Regions from separate parts of the Arthrobacter sp. SDR-2R genome, predicted to be linked through region 3. Evidence: riboswitches for the same ligand, from Rfam matches in the RefSeq annotation. Region 3 holds a riboswitch; each other region holds the start of a gene.
The links. Region 3 has a riboswitch for thiamine pyrophosphate ahead of thiD (bifunctional hydroxymethylpyrimidine kinase/phosphomethylpyrimidine kinase). Riboswitches for the same ligand answer to the same signal wherever they lie in the genome.

Region 1 (5,743 bases), 440 kb from region 3:
CCATGCTGTGCGCACGGTAGATCAGCTGGCGGATATCGCGCTTGGTAAGGCCCTCGTCCTCAGGGTCCGCGGCGCGGATGTGCGTGGGCTGGGTCATGTAGCGGCGGGCCATGGCGATGACCGGACCGGGCATGGTGGCGGAGAACAGGAGCGTCTGGCGAACTGCGGGAGTTGCCGCGATGAGGGTCTCGACATCCGGCAGGAAGCCAAGGTCCAGCATCTCGTCAGCTTCGTCCAGCACCACGATCTTGACGTTCTTCAGGCTCAGGTGCTTTTGCTTGAAAAGGTCGATCAGCCGGCCGGGGGTACCCACCACAACCTCGACGCCCTGCTTGAGGGCCTCCACCTGGGGCTCGTAGGCGCGGCCGCCGTAAATGGTGGCGATCCTCGCGTTGCGCTTCCGGGAAGCGGTCACCAGGTCACCGGCCACCTGCACCGCCAGTTCGCGGGTGGGGACGATGACCAGGGCCTGCGGGGCTCCCGGGACGGCCAGCTTGGCGTAGCCGGGGTCGTCCTGCCCGATGACCCGCTGCAGGGCGGGGATGCCGAAGCCCAGGGTCTTGCCGGTGCCTGTCTTGGCCTGGCCGATGATGTCGTGGCCGCCCAGCGCCACCGGAAGGGTCATGGCCTGGATGGGGAACGGGTGGGTGATCCCGGCGTCAGCCAGGGATTCCACGATGTCCTCGCGGACGTTGTAGTCGGCAAAGGATTTTTCCGCGATCTCGTGCGGGGTCTCGTCCGAGATGATGGTTTCTTCCGGCTCGATGGTTTCCGTGCCGGTCTCATCGCTCAGGAGCTGGTGGGTATGCAATTCACTCACGGGGGAGTTTCCTTATTCATTTGGGCAATGGCGCTGCCTGCTCAACGGGCCGGCCAGGACTGGCCGTTCCGGAGCACGCTCAGGCGCGCAAGCGATTCCAGTGGAAGCCGATCGCGGGCTATCTAATGCTGGCACTGGTGACCAACGGGCAAATCTCAAGATCGCGTAGGGGCGGGCTTGTTGGTTTCAAATCAAGGAAATCAACGACCGGGCATCCATTTCTACCCTCTCAGTCTAGCTGCAACGTCGCAGAAACACGTTTCGGCCCGCCTGCCGCGGCCGCCGCCGCTTACGGGATCAGCTCGAAATGGATCTCGCGGGTGGTGATGTCCGAGGAAACCAACCGGACCCGGACCTTGGTACCCGACTCCAGCTCGCCGGCGCACCGGGCAGTGACCGCGGGCTCGGCAATCTGGATAATGCCCGAACTTCCGCTGCCGTTTCCGTTCTTCCCGTTGCCGTTTTTCACCGTCCCGGTCCCGTTTCCATTCCCGTTTCCGTTTTGCGGCCGGGAGCCGGAAATCACGATCGCATCGAACTCCTGCCCGATGTGGTTCAGCAGCAGCGCGGCCTCAACGGTGTCCAGGGCCAGTCGTTCCATCCTGGACGCGAGCTGGTCCGATCCGGCCATGATGCCCGGCAGGAGCGGCAGGGCTTCCCGCGCCCAGTCCGGAACATCCCCGCCATTGCTGAGGGCCTCGCAGATCACCAGCACAAAGCGGTCCACCAGGCGGCGGAGCGGCGCGGTGGTGTGGGCATAGGCCGCGCCGATGGCAGACTGCACGCCGTCCTCGGGGACCGTTCCGTCAAAGGCGGTATAGGAGGCGCCCCGGAACAGCATGCCGGCGGAATGCATGATGGCCAGCTGGCGGGGATCGGTGGGATCCAGGGAACGCAGGTATTCGCCGTAGCTGACTTCACCGTCCCAGGGCCTGCCCAGCACCTCGGTCTGCAGCCGGAAATGCTTCAGCGACCGTTCGTCCGGGGCGGGCATGGTGCGCAGGATTCCCACCTTGCCCTCCAGCATGAGCTGCGCGGCGGCCATCCCGGTCATCAGGGAAATCTGCGCGTTCCAGTCCTCCACGGGAAGCTGCGGTACGGCAGCAATGCGGTAGCCGCCGTCGGGCAGCTGGACAATTTCCTGCTCGGGCATGTTGAGGCTGGCCCCGCCGCGTTCCCGCTCCAGGGCCACCCGCTTCAGGCCCACCTCGCGGAGGAGCCGCAGCACCGGCGAGGCCGTCCCGGCGTCGAGGTCTTCCTGCGCACCCTTGTAGCTGAGCTTGTCGCGGCTGCGGACCCGCGCCCGCCTGACGCCCACCGACACAACCGTTGCGTCGCCGTCGAGCGTGAAGTCCCATACGAAAGCCGAACAATCCTGGCCCGGCAGCAGGCTTCCTGCCCCCTCGCTGATCACTTCCGGGTGCAGCGGAATCCGGCCGTCCGGAGCGTAGAACGTCTGGCCGCGGCGCCGGGTCTCGGCGTCCAGGGGACCTCCCGGCGCAACAAACGCCGGCACATCGGCGATCGCGTACATTACCCGGTAGCCGTTCCCGTCCGGTTCGATGAACACCGCCTGGTCCAGGTCCGTGGAGGAGGCCGGATCGATGGTCACGAACTGGACGGCGGTCAGGTCGTAGGACGGAAGCTTCAGCGCTGCCACCGCGGCCCGGGCATCCGCCACTGCCTCAGCCGGGTACGGTCCCGGCAGTTCAAGTTCGGTGCGCAGCAGGCCCAACGCCTCTTCCAGAGCGTTCCTGTGGTCATGGACGTTTGGAGCCAGCCGATGATGTGACACAAAAGTCAGCGTAGCTCCAAGTCCGCCGATATGGCATCAGGCGGCGGCGGCGTCCAATGCGTCGAGGAGGGAGGCGGCAGCGGCGGCGGGATCGGAGGCCTCGGTGATGGCGCGCACCACCACGATCCTGCGCGCACCGGCTTCCGCCACCTGGTGGACGTTTCCGTGGTCAATGCCGCCAATGGCGAACCAGGGCACGGGGTCCGCCGCCTGCCGTGAGGCCTCGGCGGCATACTTCACCAGGTCAGTGCCCACGGCGGACCTGCCGGGTTTGGTGGGGGTTGCCCAGACCGGACCCACGCAGAAGTAGTCCAGCCCGGCTGGTCCGGCAGTTGCTGCCAGGGCGGCGTCCACCTGCCCGGTGGTGTGGCTGGAGAGCCCGATGGCGGCGTTGCCGTTGACCAGCGTGCGCGCCGCCGCCAGCGGCAGGTCCTTCTGGCCGATGTGGAACACCGGTGCCCCGGAGAGGACGGCGATGTCCGCACGGTCATTGACCGCCCACAGCTTTCCGTGCCGTACCGCGGATTCCTTCAGCACCGCCAGGAGGTCCAGTTCCTCGGCCGCCTCGATGGTCTTGTCGCGCAGCTGGATGATGTCCACGCCACCGGCGAACGCGGCGTCAACGAACTCCGCGAAGTCGCCGCGGTCCCGGCGCGCATCGGTGCAGAGGTACAGGCGGGCTGCCTTCAGGGCGTCGTTGTCCCGTGAATTGACGACTTCGGTGGCTGGAGCGTGGTGGCCGGCGGGAAAGGATGGGGTGGACACATTCATGCGTGCAAGCCTAGTTCCTCTAAACTGGGCTGGTACTGCGGGAGCCCGCGGCGGCTGTCACAAAGCGCCGGGCTGAGAGGGCGTCAGAGCCGACCGCTTGACCTGATCCGGTTAATGCCGGCGTAGGGAAGGAACCCACATGCGTACCCCCTTCACCCATCACCCCGGGTCCGCCCGCAGCTCCATTCCCTCCACCCTCCGGGCCGACGTTGCCGTCATCGGCGGGGGAGTGGTGGGGCACGGCATTGCCTGGGAGGCGCAGCGTTCCGGGCGCTCGGTGGTCCTCATTGATGACGCGCCCGGTACCGGCGCCAGCTGGGCGGCGGCCGGCATGCTGGCTCCCGTCAGCGAACTGCATTACCAGGAGGAAGAGCTCCTGGAACTGATGCTTGACGCATCATCGCGCTGGCCCGGGTTCGCCGCCGGGCTGGGCAGGGCAACGGGCGCGGATTCCGGATACCTGACGACGCCGACCCTCGCCGTGGGTGCCGACGCGGCCGACCGCCGGGCGCTGATGGACCTGCGCACAGTCCAGCAGGCCAACGGGCTGGCGGTGGAACCCCTGACCGTGCGGGAGGCCCGGAAGCGTGAGCCGCTGCTCAGCCCGGCCATTGCGTGCGCACTTGATACCCCGGCGGACCACCAGGTGGATCCCCGGCGCCTGGTGGCCGCCTTGCGGCTGGCCCTGGCCGGCGCGGCGCAGGAGCAGCCCCAGCTGGCGGTTGCCGGGGCAGTGGAAGGTTTTGCCGTGCCGGAGCGGGCAGCCGGGCTGCTGTGGGAGGGCGGAACGGTGTCCGGGGTCCGCCTGGCCGGCGGCGGCACGGTGCTGGCAACGGAGACCGTGGTGGCCAATGGCCTGCAGGCGGGGGCGCTTGACGGCCTGCCGGACGGCCTTGAGCTGCCGCTGCGGCCCGTGCACGGGGATATCCTGCGCCTTGCCGTTCCCCGCCACCTTCAGCCCTTGGTGACGTCAACGGTGCGCGGCCTGGTCCACGGCATCCCCGTGTACATCGTTCCCAGGCAGGACGGGACCGTGGTGATCGGAGCCACGCAGCGGGAGGATGCCCTCTCCGATGCCGTGAGTGCCGGCGGCGTCTACCAGCTGCTGCGGGATGCGCAGGCTCTGGTGCCCGCCGTCGCTGAACTCGAACTCCTGGAATGCACCGCCCGCGCCCGCCCCGGTACCCCTGACAACGCGCCGCTCCTGGGCCGGGTGCCGGCCGCTCCGGGCGCCGGGGGAGGACAGGCCGGGCACGTCCCCGGACTCATCATCGCCACCGGGTTCTTCCGGCACGGAGTCCTGCTCACTCCCGCCGCGGCGGCCATCTGCAGGGAACTGCTGGACGGCAGGGCCGATCCCCGCTGGGGTCCCTTCAGCCCGGACCGGTTTTCCAGGCCGGCAACGGCAGCAACAAGCCCCCACATCAAGGAGACTGCGTGAACATCACCCTTAACGGAAACCCGCACACGGTGGCCGACGGAGCTTCGATCACCACGCTGGTCAGCGAGGTCACCGGACGCCCGCTGGCGGACAACGGACAGGCGACCGACGGCGGGAAACTCGGCGTCGCCGTCGCGCACAATGCCCAGGTGGTGCCGCGCAGCCAATGGTTCGCCACCGCGCTCGCCGACGGCGACGACATCGAACTTGTTACAGCAGTACAGGGAGGCTGACGCCATGACCGAAACCAGCACCATCAACCCTGCAGGAAACGCCGGTGCCGGCGACGCCCTGGTGATCGACGGCGTCGCGCTGGGTTCCAGGCTCATCATGGGCACCGGGGGAGCGCCCAGCCTCGATGGCCTGGGCGCGGCGCTCCTTGCCTCCGGCACCGCACTGACCACCGTGGCCATGCGGCGCTACTCCACGGCTGAAACCGGCTCGCTGTTCCAGCTGCTGGTGGATCATGGAATCCGGGTCCTGCCCAATACGGCCGGCTGCTTCACGGCCAGGGACGCGGTCCTTACCGCGGAACTGGCCCGGGAGGCCCTGGAAACAGACTGGGTGAAACTGGAGGTCATCGCCGATGAACAAACCCTACTGCCGGACGCCGTGGAACTGGTCGAGGCCACCGAGCAGCTGGTCAACCGCGGCTTCAAGGTCTTCGCCTACACCAACGACGATCCTGTGCTGGCCCTGCGGCTGGAGAACCTTGGAGCCACCGCCGTCATGCCGCTGGGTGCCCCGATCGGCACCGGCCTGGGGATCCTGAACCCGCACAACATTGAGCTCATCGTTTCCCGGGCCTCCGTGCCCGTGGTCCTGGATGCCGGCATCGGCACGGCATCCGACGCCTCCCTTGCCATGGAGCTGGGCTGCGACGCCGTGCTGCTGGCCACGGCCGTGACCCGCGCCC
Region 2 (5,743 bases), 1.6 Mb from region 3:
CCGCGGCCATGATGGCGTTCTCGGTGACGGTGTCCCCGCGTTCGGTGAGGACGAAGGAGCGGTCCTGCGCGTCCGCCGGCGGAGCCTGGACCGTGTAGAAACCGGCCGTGGCTTCCACGGCAAGGCCAAACTGGCGCAACGCCTGCATGTGCGGTTCCACGGTGCGGGTGCCGAGGTCGCAGCCGCCGGCGTAGGGCAGCCGGTACTCCCGCGACTCATCCAGAAGGGGACCCAGCAGCATGATGACGCTGCGGGTCCTGCGCGCCGCGTCAACGTCCATGGCTTCCAGGTCCAGGACGGCGGGGCGGCGAAGACGCAGGTCAGTGTCGTTAAGCCAGGTGCACTCGACGCCGATGCTGGTCAGCACTTCGACGATGCGGTTGACTTCCTCGATCCGTGCCAGCCGGCGGAGCACGGTGGTGCCACGGTTGATCAGGCTGGCGCACAGCAGGGCGACGCCGGCGTTCTTGCTGCTGTTGACATCCACGGCACCGGAGAGGGTACGGCCGCCCTCCACCCGCAGGTGCGTCATCTGCGGCTTGCCGACGTTGACGATGCTGCGGTCGAAGATCTTCTCCAGCCTCTGGATCATCTTCAGGCTCAGGTTCTGCTTGCCCTGCTCCATCCGGGCAACGGCGCTCTGGCTGGTGCCGAGCTCGGCGGCCAACTGGCCCTGGGTCCAGCCCTTCTCGCTCCGGGCATCCCTCAACATGGCGGCAACGTGCTCAGCGGTCTCCTGCGTCATATCCGCAAATATATCATAGATGAGTTACGCGGGCCCTGATCGGCCACTGGTATGGGGCATCGGGAAAGCCTCTACCCACTGCATGCGATAGGAATCACCTGGGCCGGACCGCCAACATCAACTGCCCAGCCACACCATGTTCCAGGTCCCGGCGGCCAGGGCAGCAAATAGCGCGAGGCCGGCCACCAGGACACCGCCGGCCACCACCCCAAGGTCCAGCGCGCTGAACGTGGATTCCCGGGCCCAGGTCCGGTTGCCGCCGCCGAAACCGCGGGCTTCCATGGTCACAGCAAGCCGGGACGCGCGGCGGATGGCCTGTACCAGCAGCCCGAAACTCTGGCCCAGCGTGGCCTTCACCCGCTGGGCCACGCTGCCGCGCGAACCCACGCCGCGCGCACGCCGGGCCATCCCGATGGTCTGCCATTCTTCAGCCATGAGCCCCACCAGGCGCATCGCGGCGAGCGTTCCCAGGACAAAGCGGTGCGGCAGGCGCGCCTTCTGCGCCAGCGCGTCGGCAAGGTCCGTGGGATCGGTGCAGCTCATCAGGAGCACGGCCGGAAGGGCGATCGCAAAGCCGCGCAGGAGGAAGCCGATGCCCAGCTGCAGGGAACCTTCGCTCATGGACCAGATCCCGGCGTCGAGCAGGATCCGGCCGCTGTCCGGGGCCAGGATGGAGGTGCTCCAGCCACCCACGGCAGCGGCAAGGATCAGCGGCCAGCCGCGCTGCCACAGCAGGGACAGGGTGAGCCCGGCCAGGGGAAAGAGCAGAAGCTCAAAGACCAGGGCCACGGACGCCGAAACCCAGTCGATGGACAGCGCCAGGACGGCGGTGATCAGCAGGACGGCAGCGAACTTGCTTAGTGGATTGGCGCGGACCAGGAGGGCATGGTTGCCGCCCAGGGTGAGTTGCTGCCTCATGGCGCCACCGCTTCCGCCGCGGCCATCAACAGTTCGGCCCCGCCCAAGGCCTGGGTGAATTCGGCGTCATGGGTCACGGACACCACGGCAGTGCCGGCATCCAGGAGCTCGGACAGGAAGGACGCCAGCTCGGCCCATGTGTTGGCGTCCTGCCCGAACGTGGGTTCATCCAGGACCAGGACCTGCGGGCTGGCGGCAAGGACGGTGGCCACGGACAGCCGCCGCTTCTCGCCACCGGAGAGCGTGTAGGGGTTGGCGTCCACCAGCGCGGTGAGCCGCAGCCGCTCCAGCAGTTCGTCCACCCGATCCCCGCCGTGGCCCAGGTGCCGGGGGCCGAACAGCAGTTCGTCAAGCACCTTGCCGGTCACGAACTGGTGCTCCGGCTCCTGGAACACCGTCCCCACTCGGGAAATCAGCTGATCCGCCTTCCACCGGTACGGGTCAATGCCGGCACCGCGGCTCAGGTCCATGGTGGCGGAGACCTTTCCGGACACCGGTTCCAGCAGCCCTGCCAGGGTCAGGGCGAAAGTGGACTTACCGGCGCCGTTGGGACCCGTCACGGCGAGCGCCTGCCCGGCGCGCACCTGCGCGGCCAGGCCTTCCTGGACCGGTGACGGCGGAATCTTCCTTAAGCCCTTGCGTCGGGGACGTTCGCGGGCGACTCCCAACTGTTCGGCCGCGAGCAGGAGGTTTCCCGTGCCGGGGGCCGGGACCACCGCCCGGGCACGGGTTGCCGGGACGTAGCCGGGGACCCACACACCGGCGGCGGCCAGCATGGCCCGCGCCTCCGTGAGCACCCGGTCCGGCGGCCCGTCCAGGAGTACGGCAGGATCCGCGGCGGAGCCCGGCTGCAGGACCACGATCCGGTCCACCAGGTCCTTCCACACGGACACCCGGTGCTCCACCACCACGAGCGTGGCCCCGGTCTTGTCCAGGCACCGCGCCACGGCATCGCGGACCTCCAACACGCCGTCCGGGTCCAGGTTGGCGGTTGGCTCATCCAGGAGGATCAGACCCGGGCGCATGGCCAGGATGCCGGCCAGCGCCAGGCGCTGCTTTTGCCCGCCGGACAGGGCCGACGTCGGGTGGTCCAGCGGCAGGTGGGACAGTCCGACGTCGGCAAGCGCCTCGTGCACGCGCGCCCAGATTGCTTCCCGTGGGACGGCAAGGTTTTCGGCACCGAAGGCGACGTCGTCCCCCACCCGCGACAGGACCACCTGCGTCTCGGGGTCCTGCTGCATAAGTCCGGCGCGCCCGCGCTGGGCGCGGGGCACGGCGCCGTCAACCAGCAGCGAACCCGACTCGTCGGCGTCCCCCGCCTCGCCGCCGTCGTCGTTAATGTCCCCCAGCACCCCTGCGAGCGCATGCAGGAGCGTGGACTTCCCGGCACCCGAGGGGCCGAGCAGGAGCACCCGCTCCCCCGGGCTGATGTCCAGGTCAAGCGCATGGACGGCAGGCTTGGCCCTGCCGGCATGCCGCCACCCCCAGCCCCGGGCTGTGACGGCGGCAGGGCGGACGGTGCCGCCGTCACGCTGGGCTGGTGCCATCAGGAGAAGACAGGCTCCGTGGCGGCCTTGCGCGAAGCGAAGGAGCTCAGCACGCCCGTACGCGCCAGGCCGCGGGTGGCCAGCCAGGACAGGGCGCCGGCGAGAATGGCGCCGGAGAGGGTGGTCAGCACGATGTACGCCAGCTTGTCCGCACCGGAGTAGGCGATGTTCCAGCCCCACGGTGCGAACGAGTCATTCAGTCCGCAGAAGAATCCAGCCGCGGCGCCTGCCAGCAGGGAGACGGGAAGGTTGAACTTGCGGTAGACGAAGATGGCGAAGATGATTTCCGCGCCGAGGCCCTGGATGAAGCCGGAGAAGAGGACCGAGGCACCGTACTGGGAACCCATGAGGAGTTCCCCGGTGGCGGCCACGGTTTCACAGAACAGGGCGGCCCCGGGCTTGCGGATGATGAGCATTCCCAGCACGCCGGGAATCATCCAGCCGCCCGCCAGCAGCCCGGTCAGGGGCGGGTAGGCGGCATTCATGGGGGCAGAAAGCGCGGCTGCTCCCTGGTCCCACGCCCAGAAAATGACGCCGCCCGCGATGGCCACCAGCGCGGCGACCACGATGTCCACGACGCGCCAGGACTTACTGGCGGTCTTCTTGATTGCTGCAGTACTCATGTGATCCTCCTGGGAAACAGGAGGGGAAAGTGGACCCGGCTGACGGCTGTTGCCGTGCAGCCGCGGCACTTTGAGAACTCGACTCCCTTGCGCCGGTACTAACCGGATCAGGTTCGAGGGTCTGCGGCTGTCCGCACTCTCAGCGCCCACCTGCGGTGCCCGGCTTGTGCCAGGATGTCCGACGGCGGCGCTCCCCTGTCGTTATTAGTGGTGCTTTTGGATGGGTAAGGCTTTTTGAACTGCCCTTCCGGGCGTGGTCAAGTTTACACCTGGCGGGGGTAGATTGAGGGCCATGAGCGCCATTCCACCGGATGTGACCGGATTCGATCCCGATTCCGCCGACGCCCAGCTGGAGGGGTCGCTGGAAGCGTCGATTGCCCGCGTCGAGGCGGAGGTCCGGGAGCTCCAGTTCCCCGGCTTTTCGCTGGATGACGCGTTGAACCTGGGCCTGCTCCTGGTGGAGCTGGGCAAGGAGCGGTCCCTTCCCATCGCCATCGACATCACCAAGGGCGAGCAGGTCCTGTTCCACGTCGCGCTCCCGGGCGCCACGCCGGACAACGGGCACTGGATCCGCGCCAAGCAGCGCACTGCCGCCCGGTACGAGGTGCCGTCACTTTTGGTGGGGCTGCGGGGCCGGCTGGGCGGCGGCCGGATCGAGGACAACGCCTGGTTCGACCAATCCCGGTATGCAGCCCATGGCGGCGCCTTTCCGATCTACGTCACCGGCGTGGGCGCCGTGGCCACGGTGACCGTCTCCGGGTTGCCGCAGCTGCAGGACCATGACCTGGTGGTTGAGGCGCTGCGCGACATCCTGGGGTCGTCGCTGCGGGATTAGGCGCCGGTTGACCTGCCGCCAACAGGAAGCCTGCTTAGCTTTTATTAGTAATCATGCTTACTATATTGGTTCCCGGGTTTCGAGGAGGACAGGGCATGGGAGTCACCATGGGCGGTCCCGCGTTCGTTCCCGTCACCAGCGCGGCAGACCAAGGAGCACCATGAGAATCCCGGAATCCAGAGGCCCCCTCAGCAACGCCCTGTTCGCACTCCTTGCGCAGGCTCCGGCCGAAGCCGGGACGGGGCTGGACGGGCTGTACCACCTCGCGGCACGGCAGGTGGCCGGCACTAATGACATCATCGGCGACGAGGACATCCAGCTGGCCCTCTTCTGCCTCTACGAGCTCCACTATTCCGGCCTGGCCGGCGTCTCCGACAACTGGGAGTGGGAGCCGGCGTTAATCCGGGTCCGGCAGCTGGTCGAGGCACCGTTTGAGGCAGCCCTCCGTGCTGCCGCGCACCAGGCCGCCGCAGACTTCGAACTGCCTGCCGGTGCCCTGACCAGCGACCAGGTCGCCGACGTCCTGTTCGGCCTCGCAGCCACGGACACCGGGCCCAGCGTCTCCCGCTACGTCGCCAGGAGGGCGGGCCTGGACCAGCTCCGGGAGTTCCTGATCCACAAGTCGATGTACCAGCTGAAGGAAGCCGACCCGCATACATGGGCCATTCCGCGGCTCAGCGGACGGCCCAAGGCGGCCCTGGTGGAAATCCAGGCGGATGAATACGGCGGCGGCCGCCCCGAGCGCATGCACAGCGCGCTGTTCGCCCGGACCATGCGCGGTTTGGGCCTCGACGTCAGCTACGGCGCGTACGTGGATGCCGTCCCCGCCGTCTCCCTCGCGTCCGTCAACCTCATGTCGCTGTGCGGCCTGAACCGGCGGCTCCGGGGTGCCATCACCGGCCACCTGGCGATCTACGAGATGACCTCCTCCCAGCCCAACCGGTTCTACGGCAACGGATTCCGCCGGCACGGTTTCGGCGCGGACATCACCCACTACTTCGATGAGCATGTGGAGGCCGACGCCGTCCACGAGCAGATCGCAGGCCGGGACCTCGCCGGCGGCCTCGTCGAAGCC
Region 3 (5,743 bases):
GTGGTGGCCCAGGCCGCGTCCCTCGCTGGCACCTTCGATGAGCCCGGGTACGTCGGCGATGGTGAACCGCACGTCTCCGGCCTGCACGACGCCGAGGTTGGGAACCAGCGTGGTGAACGGGTAGTCAGCGATCTTGGGCCGGGCCGCGGACATCGCCGCGATGAGGCTGGACTTGCCGGCCGACGGGAAACCCACCAGCGCGATGTCGGCGATGGACTTCAGTTCCAGGACGATGTCGCGGGACTCGCCTTCGATGCCCAGCAGCGCAAAGCCGGGGGCGCGGCGCTTTTGCGAGGACAGGGCGGCGTTGCCGAGTCCGCCAATGCCGCCTGCGGCGGCCACGTACTCGGTGCCCTCGCCGACGAGGTCAGCCAGGACGGTGCCGTCCTTGGACTTCACCACGGTGCCGTCCGGGACGGGCAGGATGAGGGTTTCACCGTTTTTGCCGCCGCGCCAGTCACCCATGCCGGGGCCGCCGTTGCTGGCGTGCCGGTGCGGTGCGTGGTGGTAGTCAAGAAGCGTGGTGGTCTGGTGGTCGACGCGGAGGATCACGTCGCCGCCGTTGCCCCCGTTGCCGCCGTCGGGTCCGCCCAGCGGCTTGAACTTCTCGCGGTGGACGGAGACGCACCCATGGCCGCCGGTACCGCCGGATACGTGCAGTACTACCCGGTCTACAAAGCTGGCCACGTGGATCTCCTCAGAAACTGTTTACCTGGCGGCCCAGGGGACGCCACATCGATTGTAATGCGGTTAAAAGAACAGTGGAGCGGACCCTCAGGCCCGCTCCACCGTTTCAGAACTTGTTGTTACTCTGCAGCTGCAGCAGCAACGATGTTGACTACGCGACGACCGCGGCGGGTGCCGAATTCAACCGCGCCCGGGGTCAGGGCGAACAGGGTGTCGTCGCCGCCACGGCCAACGCCGGCGCCCGGGTGGAAGTGGGTGCCACGCTGGCGGACGATGATCTCGCCGGCCGAAACAACCTGGCCGCCGAAGCGCTTGACGCCGAGGTACTGAGCGTTGGAATCGCGACCGTTGCGAGTGGAGCTCGCGCCCTTTTTATGTGCCATCTGAAATGCCTGCCTCTAAATTCTGGGGAATCTGTTGAAATGCCTGAACAGTAACCGGTGGTTACTTGATGCCGGTGATCTTGACCTTGGTCAGTTCCTGGCGGTGACCCTGGCGCTTCTTGTAGCCGGTCTTGTTCTTGAACTTCTGGATGACAATCTTAGGACCACGCAGGTCCTGGAGGATTTCAGCCGTAACAGTTACCTTGGCCAGGTCAGCGGCGGCGGAGGTGACCTTGTCACCATCAACCAGGAGCAGTGCGGGCAGCTCAATGGTGCTGCCGGCTCCACCGGCGACGCGGTTCAGGGTAACGAAGTCTCCAACGGAAACCTTCTCTTGGCGGCCGCCTGCGCGGACAATCGCGTACACCACTTGGGAACTCACTTCTCTCGACGTTTATTACAAAATTTGCGTGCGAAACCGACTTGCTAAAAGCTTGGTTTCTCGCTGTGCCTCAACGCCGTGGGGTCGTAACCCAAGTGTTGGCGTAAGCACCGAAGATCAAGAATACGCTAAATCCATCTTCGGCCGCAAATGAGGCTGGTTCAGGCGGGCCGGCTGTGGTAGTAACCACAGCCCGGCAGGAACCGCCGCAACCGTGCTCCACCATCATAGCCGGGCCCGGCCCGCGGGGGTCAGGAATGCAGCCTCGGCGCGTCGAAGAACTCCACTTCCAGGCGGCAGGACTGCTTGAACGCCGTCACCATCGCCGCCCTCTCATGGTCCGGCGCGGTCCGTCCGGCTGCATCCACGATGGCGATGGCTTTGCGGGTTGCTTCGGCGAAGCCCTCGTCGGCGTACGTCCGGAGCCAGGCCGCGTAGGCATGGCCGTCCGGTTCGCCCGAGGCCAGGAACCGGGCGTGGAGCTTCCCGCCGACTTCGGCGTAGAGCCAGAAGCAGGGAAGCACGGCGGCGGCGAGGACGGCATAGCTGCCCGACGCCGACGCTGCCGTGAGGTGGTCCACGTATGACTTGGTGACGGGGCCCAGGCCCTTCGGGGCCGGGCGGGTGCTGAGCCACGAGCGGTGGAGTTCCGATTCCACCTCAAGGCACTGCTGCGCGGATCCGGCCCAGAAAAGCTGCTCGGCCTCCGAGGGGGCCAGCGCGCTGGCCCGTGCCAGCACCCTGGAGTAGCCGTTCAGATAGAGGGCATCCTGCGCCAGGTAGTAGGCAAAGTCCTTCTCCGGAAGGTCTCCTGACGCCAGGCCGTGGATGAAGTCCAGTGCGTAGATGTCCGCCAGGTCCTGTTGGGCTTCCGACCACAACCGGGCCGCGAAGCCGCCCTCCTCCAGGACCGGCCGCACGTGGTGGAAGTGGTGTACGGGGCCGTTCCCCTGGCCCACCTCCAATTGGCCGGAGTTCTCAAGTGCGCCGGCCAGCCAGGGCTTGACCGTTCGCAGTGATGCCTCCCAATTGCCCAAACGGGCCTGGACTGTTGCCATGGCAGAGGACAGGGAACAGCCCGTCCCGTGGCTGTTCCGCGTGGAAACCCGCTTCCCCTGCACTTCCACCACGTCCGGCCCCAGGAGGCCCGAAGCGTTAACCAGAGCATCCGGGCAGTCGAGGCCTGAAAGGTGGCCACCCTTGACCAGCACGGTGGCTCCGGTGGCTTCCGCCAGGCGCCTGCCCTGGTCCAGCGCGGTGTCCCAGTCTTTCGCCGGCTCCGTGCCCAGCAGCAGCGCGAGCTCGGGAAGGTTGGGGGTGATGAGGTGGGCAAGGGGCAGCAGTTCCCGGAGCGCGGCTTCGGCGGATTCCTTCAGCAGCCGGTCGCCGCTGGTGGCCACCATGACGGGGTCCAGGACCACAACGGCGGGACGGGCCTTTTCGAGCCACTGGCGGACAGTGCGGATCACCGACTCGTCGCCCAGCATGCCGATCTTGACGGCGTCGATGCTGATGTCGTCACTGACCGCGTCCAGCTGCTGGGCCAGGAAGCCGGCCGGCGGGACGTGGACGGACTGCACGCCCCGGGTGTTTTGCGCCGTGAGTGCCGTGATCGCGGCCATGCCGTATCCGCCATGGGCGGCAATGCTTTTGAGGTCCGCCTGGATCCCGGCCCCGCCGGACGGGTCGGAGCCTGCAATGGAGAGGACGCGCGGGACATCGCGGCCCCCAGGCAGCGCGGGGGCCACGCCGGACGCTGTGGGCAGGGGCATGGAGAGGGTCGAAGACAACAGACATCCCTTCGCCGGTACTAGCCGGACAGGTTCAACGGGTGTGGATCTCAGCCGGCCTTCTGCGCGGCACCCCGTGTCGGGTTCCAGAGTAGCCGCTGGGGCGTACCCGGCGGAAAGGTGACAGCACCCGCGCATGCAGGAAGTCCCCGCCCGTGGACTGTTCCCCCTGAATTCATGGGGGACAGTCCGCACGACGGGGACTTCCTGGGTGGCGCGTTAACTGCGCCTTGGCTTAGAGCTCCGAGGCGGGGACGCCGACGCCGAGGATGATCGGTTCCCCTGCCGGCTTGCCGGGCTCCGCCGCAGCGGGCTGTGCTTTGGCGGTGTCCGGGGCCTTGGCTGCGTGCGAGTGCCCCGCGCCTGTCGCCTGGACGTTCTCGTGGTGCTGGACAGCGGTTTCATTTGCGGCACCCTGGGCACGGCTGGCAGCGCGGTGGCGCCGCGGCCTGCGTTGCCGGGACTGCTCCAGCGTGTGGTCGGAGTAGTCCTTTTCCACCGGAGCTTCCACGGCGGCACGCGCCTCCGCTCCCCCGCCGGGCTGCTGTTCGGGCACCGACTGTTCGGGCGCTGACTGTTCGGCCGGCTTCACCGTGTCTGCGGCCTTGGCGGGCGCGTTCTCCACCGGGGAAGCCGGCTGGCCGAGGTGGGCGAAGGCTTCCGCGAGCCGGTCCAGCGTGAGGGCGGGCCTGGGATGCTGGTCCTCAGCGTGCTCCACGAAGGGAAGCGGGACTTCCTCGCCGCCGAAGGTCAGGACAGCTGCGGGGCGTGCCGGGCCATCGGCGTCGTGCTTCTCTTCAACAGGGACCTGCGCCGGCTCGGCGGACGGTGCCTGCCGGGTGGCTGCCACCTCATCGTCATGCAGGTGGGCCGCATGGGCGGCAGCCGCGATGTTCGCCAGGGCAAGCCGGGTGGCCTCTGCCTTGGCGTGCCGCTCTGCGTCTGTGGGGTCCGGCAGGACGGTGTGGACGTGGACAGCAGGCGCCGGGGCAGCCTCGGGCTGCTGGCCGCCGCGTCCCCGCCGCCGTTTGCGCTCGGGACGGACTCCGGGCTGGCCGCCATCGGCCCGCTGCCCTTCGGGGCGGTGGGCTTCCCCGCGGGCTTCGGGGCGGCTGTCGGCGCGCTGGACGTGGTGCTCGGCCGCCACAATGTTGGCGCGGCGGTGCTCCACGGGATCGTCGTGCGTCACTACGCCCCGGCCGGCGCAGGCCTCACACTGCTCGCCGAAGACTTCCAGCAGGCCCGTCCCCATGCGCTTGCGGGTCATCTGGACCAGGCCCAGCGACGTGACCTCGGCAACCTGGTGCTTGGTCCGGTCGCGGCCCAGGCATTCCACCAGGCGGCGCAGGACCAGGTCGCGGTTGGATTCGAGCACCATGTCGATGAAGTCGATCACGATGATGCCGCCGATGTCGCGCAGCCGCAGCTGGCGCACCACTTCCTCGGCAGCTTCCAGGTTGTTCTTGGTGACGGTTTCCTCGAGGTTGCCGCCGCTGCCGGTGAACTTGCCGGTGTTGACGTCCACCACGGTCATGGCCTCGGTGCGGTCGATGACCAGGGAGCCGCCGGAGGGCAGGAACACCTTCCGCTCAAGGGCCTTTTGGATCTGCTCGTCGATGCGCCAGGCGGAGAAGATGTCCTGGTCCTTGGTCCACTTCTCGAGGCGGCCCACCAGGTCCGGCGCCACGTACGTGACGTAGGCCTCGATGGTGTCCCAGGCCTCCTCACCGGAGACGATCAGTTTGGAGAAGTCCTCGTTGAAGACGTCCCGGACCACCTTGATGGTCAGGTCCGGTTCGCCGTACAGCAGCTCCGGGGCCAGGATCTTGGTGGACTGGGACTGGCTTTCGATGCCTTCCCACTGGGCGCGCAGGCGGTTGATGTCGTGCGTCAGTTCCTCTTCCGAGGCACCTTCCGCGGCGGTCCGGACGATGACGCCGGCGTGCTCGGGCAGGCGGTCCTTGAGGATGCGCTTGAGGCGGTTGCGTTCGACGTCGGGCAGCTTGCGGGAGATGCCGGTCATGGAGCCGCCGGGCACGTAGACCAGGTAGCGGCCGGGAAGGGAGATCTGGCTGGTCAGCCGGGCGCCCTTGTGGCCGACGGGATCCTTGGTCACCTGGACCAGGACGGTGTCGCCGGATTTGAGCGCGTTCTCGATGCGGCGCTGCTTGCCTTCGAGGTTGACGGCTTCCCAGTTGACCTCACCGGCGTACAGCACGGCGTTGCGGCCACGCCCGATGTCCACGAACGCAGCTTCCATTGACGGCAGCACGTTCTGGACCTTGCCCAGGTAGACGTTGCCGATGAGCGAGTCCTGCTGGGTCTTGGATACGAAATGCTCGGCCAGGACACCGTCTTCAAGGACGGCGATCTGGATTCTGTCGTCGCGCTGGCGGACGATCATCTGCCGGTCCACGGATTCGCGGCGGGCCAGGAACTCGGCCTCGGTGATGACGGTGCGGCGGCGGCCGGTGTCGCGGGATTCGCGGCGGCGCTGCTTC

Region 1: another riboswitch for thiamine pyrophosphate. It lies ahead of thiO (glycine oxidase ThiO); the one in region 3 lies ahead of thiD (bifunctional hydroxymethylpyrimidine kinase/phosphomethylpyrimidine kinase).
Region 2: another riboswitch for thiamine pyrophosphate. It lies ahead of AC3ANU_RS03750 (ECF transporter S component); the one in region 3 lies ahead of thiD (bifunctional hydroxymethylpyrimidine kinase/phosphomethylpyrimidine kinase).

What each region holds. Positions count from the first base shown of each region.
Region 1 is NZ_CM173231.1:1,937,619-1,943,361, forward strand. It holds gene AC3ANU_RS09070 (DEAD/DEAH box helicase) at 1-820, opposite strand, end outside; gene AC3ANU_RS09075 (RNB domain-containing ribonuclease) at 1,110-2,615, opposite strand; gene thiE (thiamine phosphate synthase) at 2,652-3,386, opposite strand; TPP riboswitch at 3,414-3,532, shown strand; gene thiO (glycine oxidase ThiO) at 3,526-4,827, shown strand; gene thiS (sulfur carrier protein ThiS) at 4,824-5,060, shown strand; gene AC3ANU_RS09095 (thiazole synthase) at 5,065-5,743, shown strand, end outside.
Region 2 is NZ_CM173231.1:811,815-817,557, reverse strand. It holds gene AC3ANU_RS03765 (UDP-N-acetylglucosamine 1-carboxyvinyltransferase) at 1-745, opposite strand, end outside; gene AC3ANU_RS03760 (energy-coupling factor transporter transmembrane component T family protein) at 863-1,663, opposite strand; gene AC3ANU_RS03755 (ABC transporter ATP-binding protein) at 1,660-3,210, opposite strand; gene AC3ANU_RS03750 (ECF transporter S component) at 3,210-3,833, opposite strand; TPP riboswitch at 3,900-4,040, opposite strand; gene AC3ANU_RS03745 (heme-degrading domain-containing protein) at 4,126-4,668, shown strand; gene AC3ANU_RS03740 (iron-containing redox enzyme family protein) at 4,829-5,743, shown strand, end outside.
Region 3 is NZ_CM173231.1:2,378,427-2,384,169, reverse strand. It holds gene obgE (GTPase ObgE) at 1-687, opposite strand, end outside; gene rpmA (50S ribosomal protein L27) at 807-1,070, opposite strand; gene rplU (50S ribosomal protein L21) at 1,132-1,440, opposite strand; gene thiD (bifunctional hydroxymethylpyrimidine kinase/phosphomethylpyrimidine kinase) at 1,704-3,224, opposite strand; TPP riboswitch at 3,232-3,329, opposite strand; gene AC3ANU_RS11070 (Rne/Rng family ribonuclease) at 3,478-5,743, opposite strand, start outside.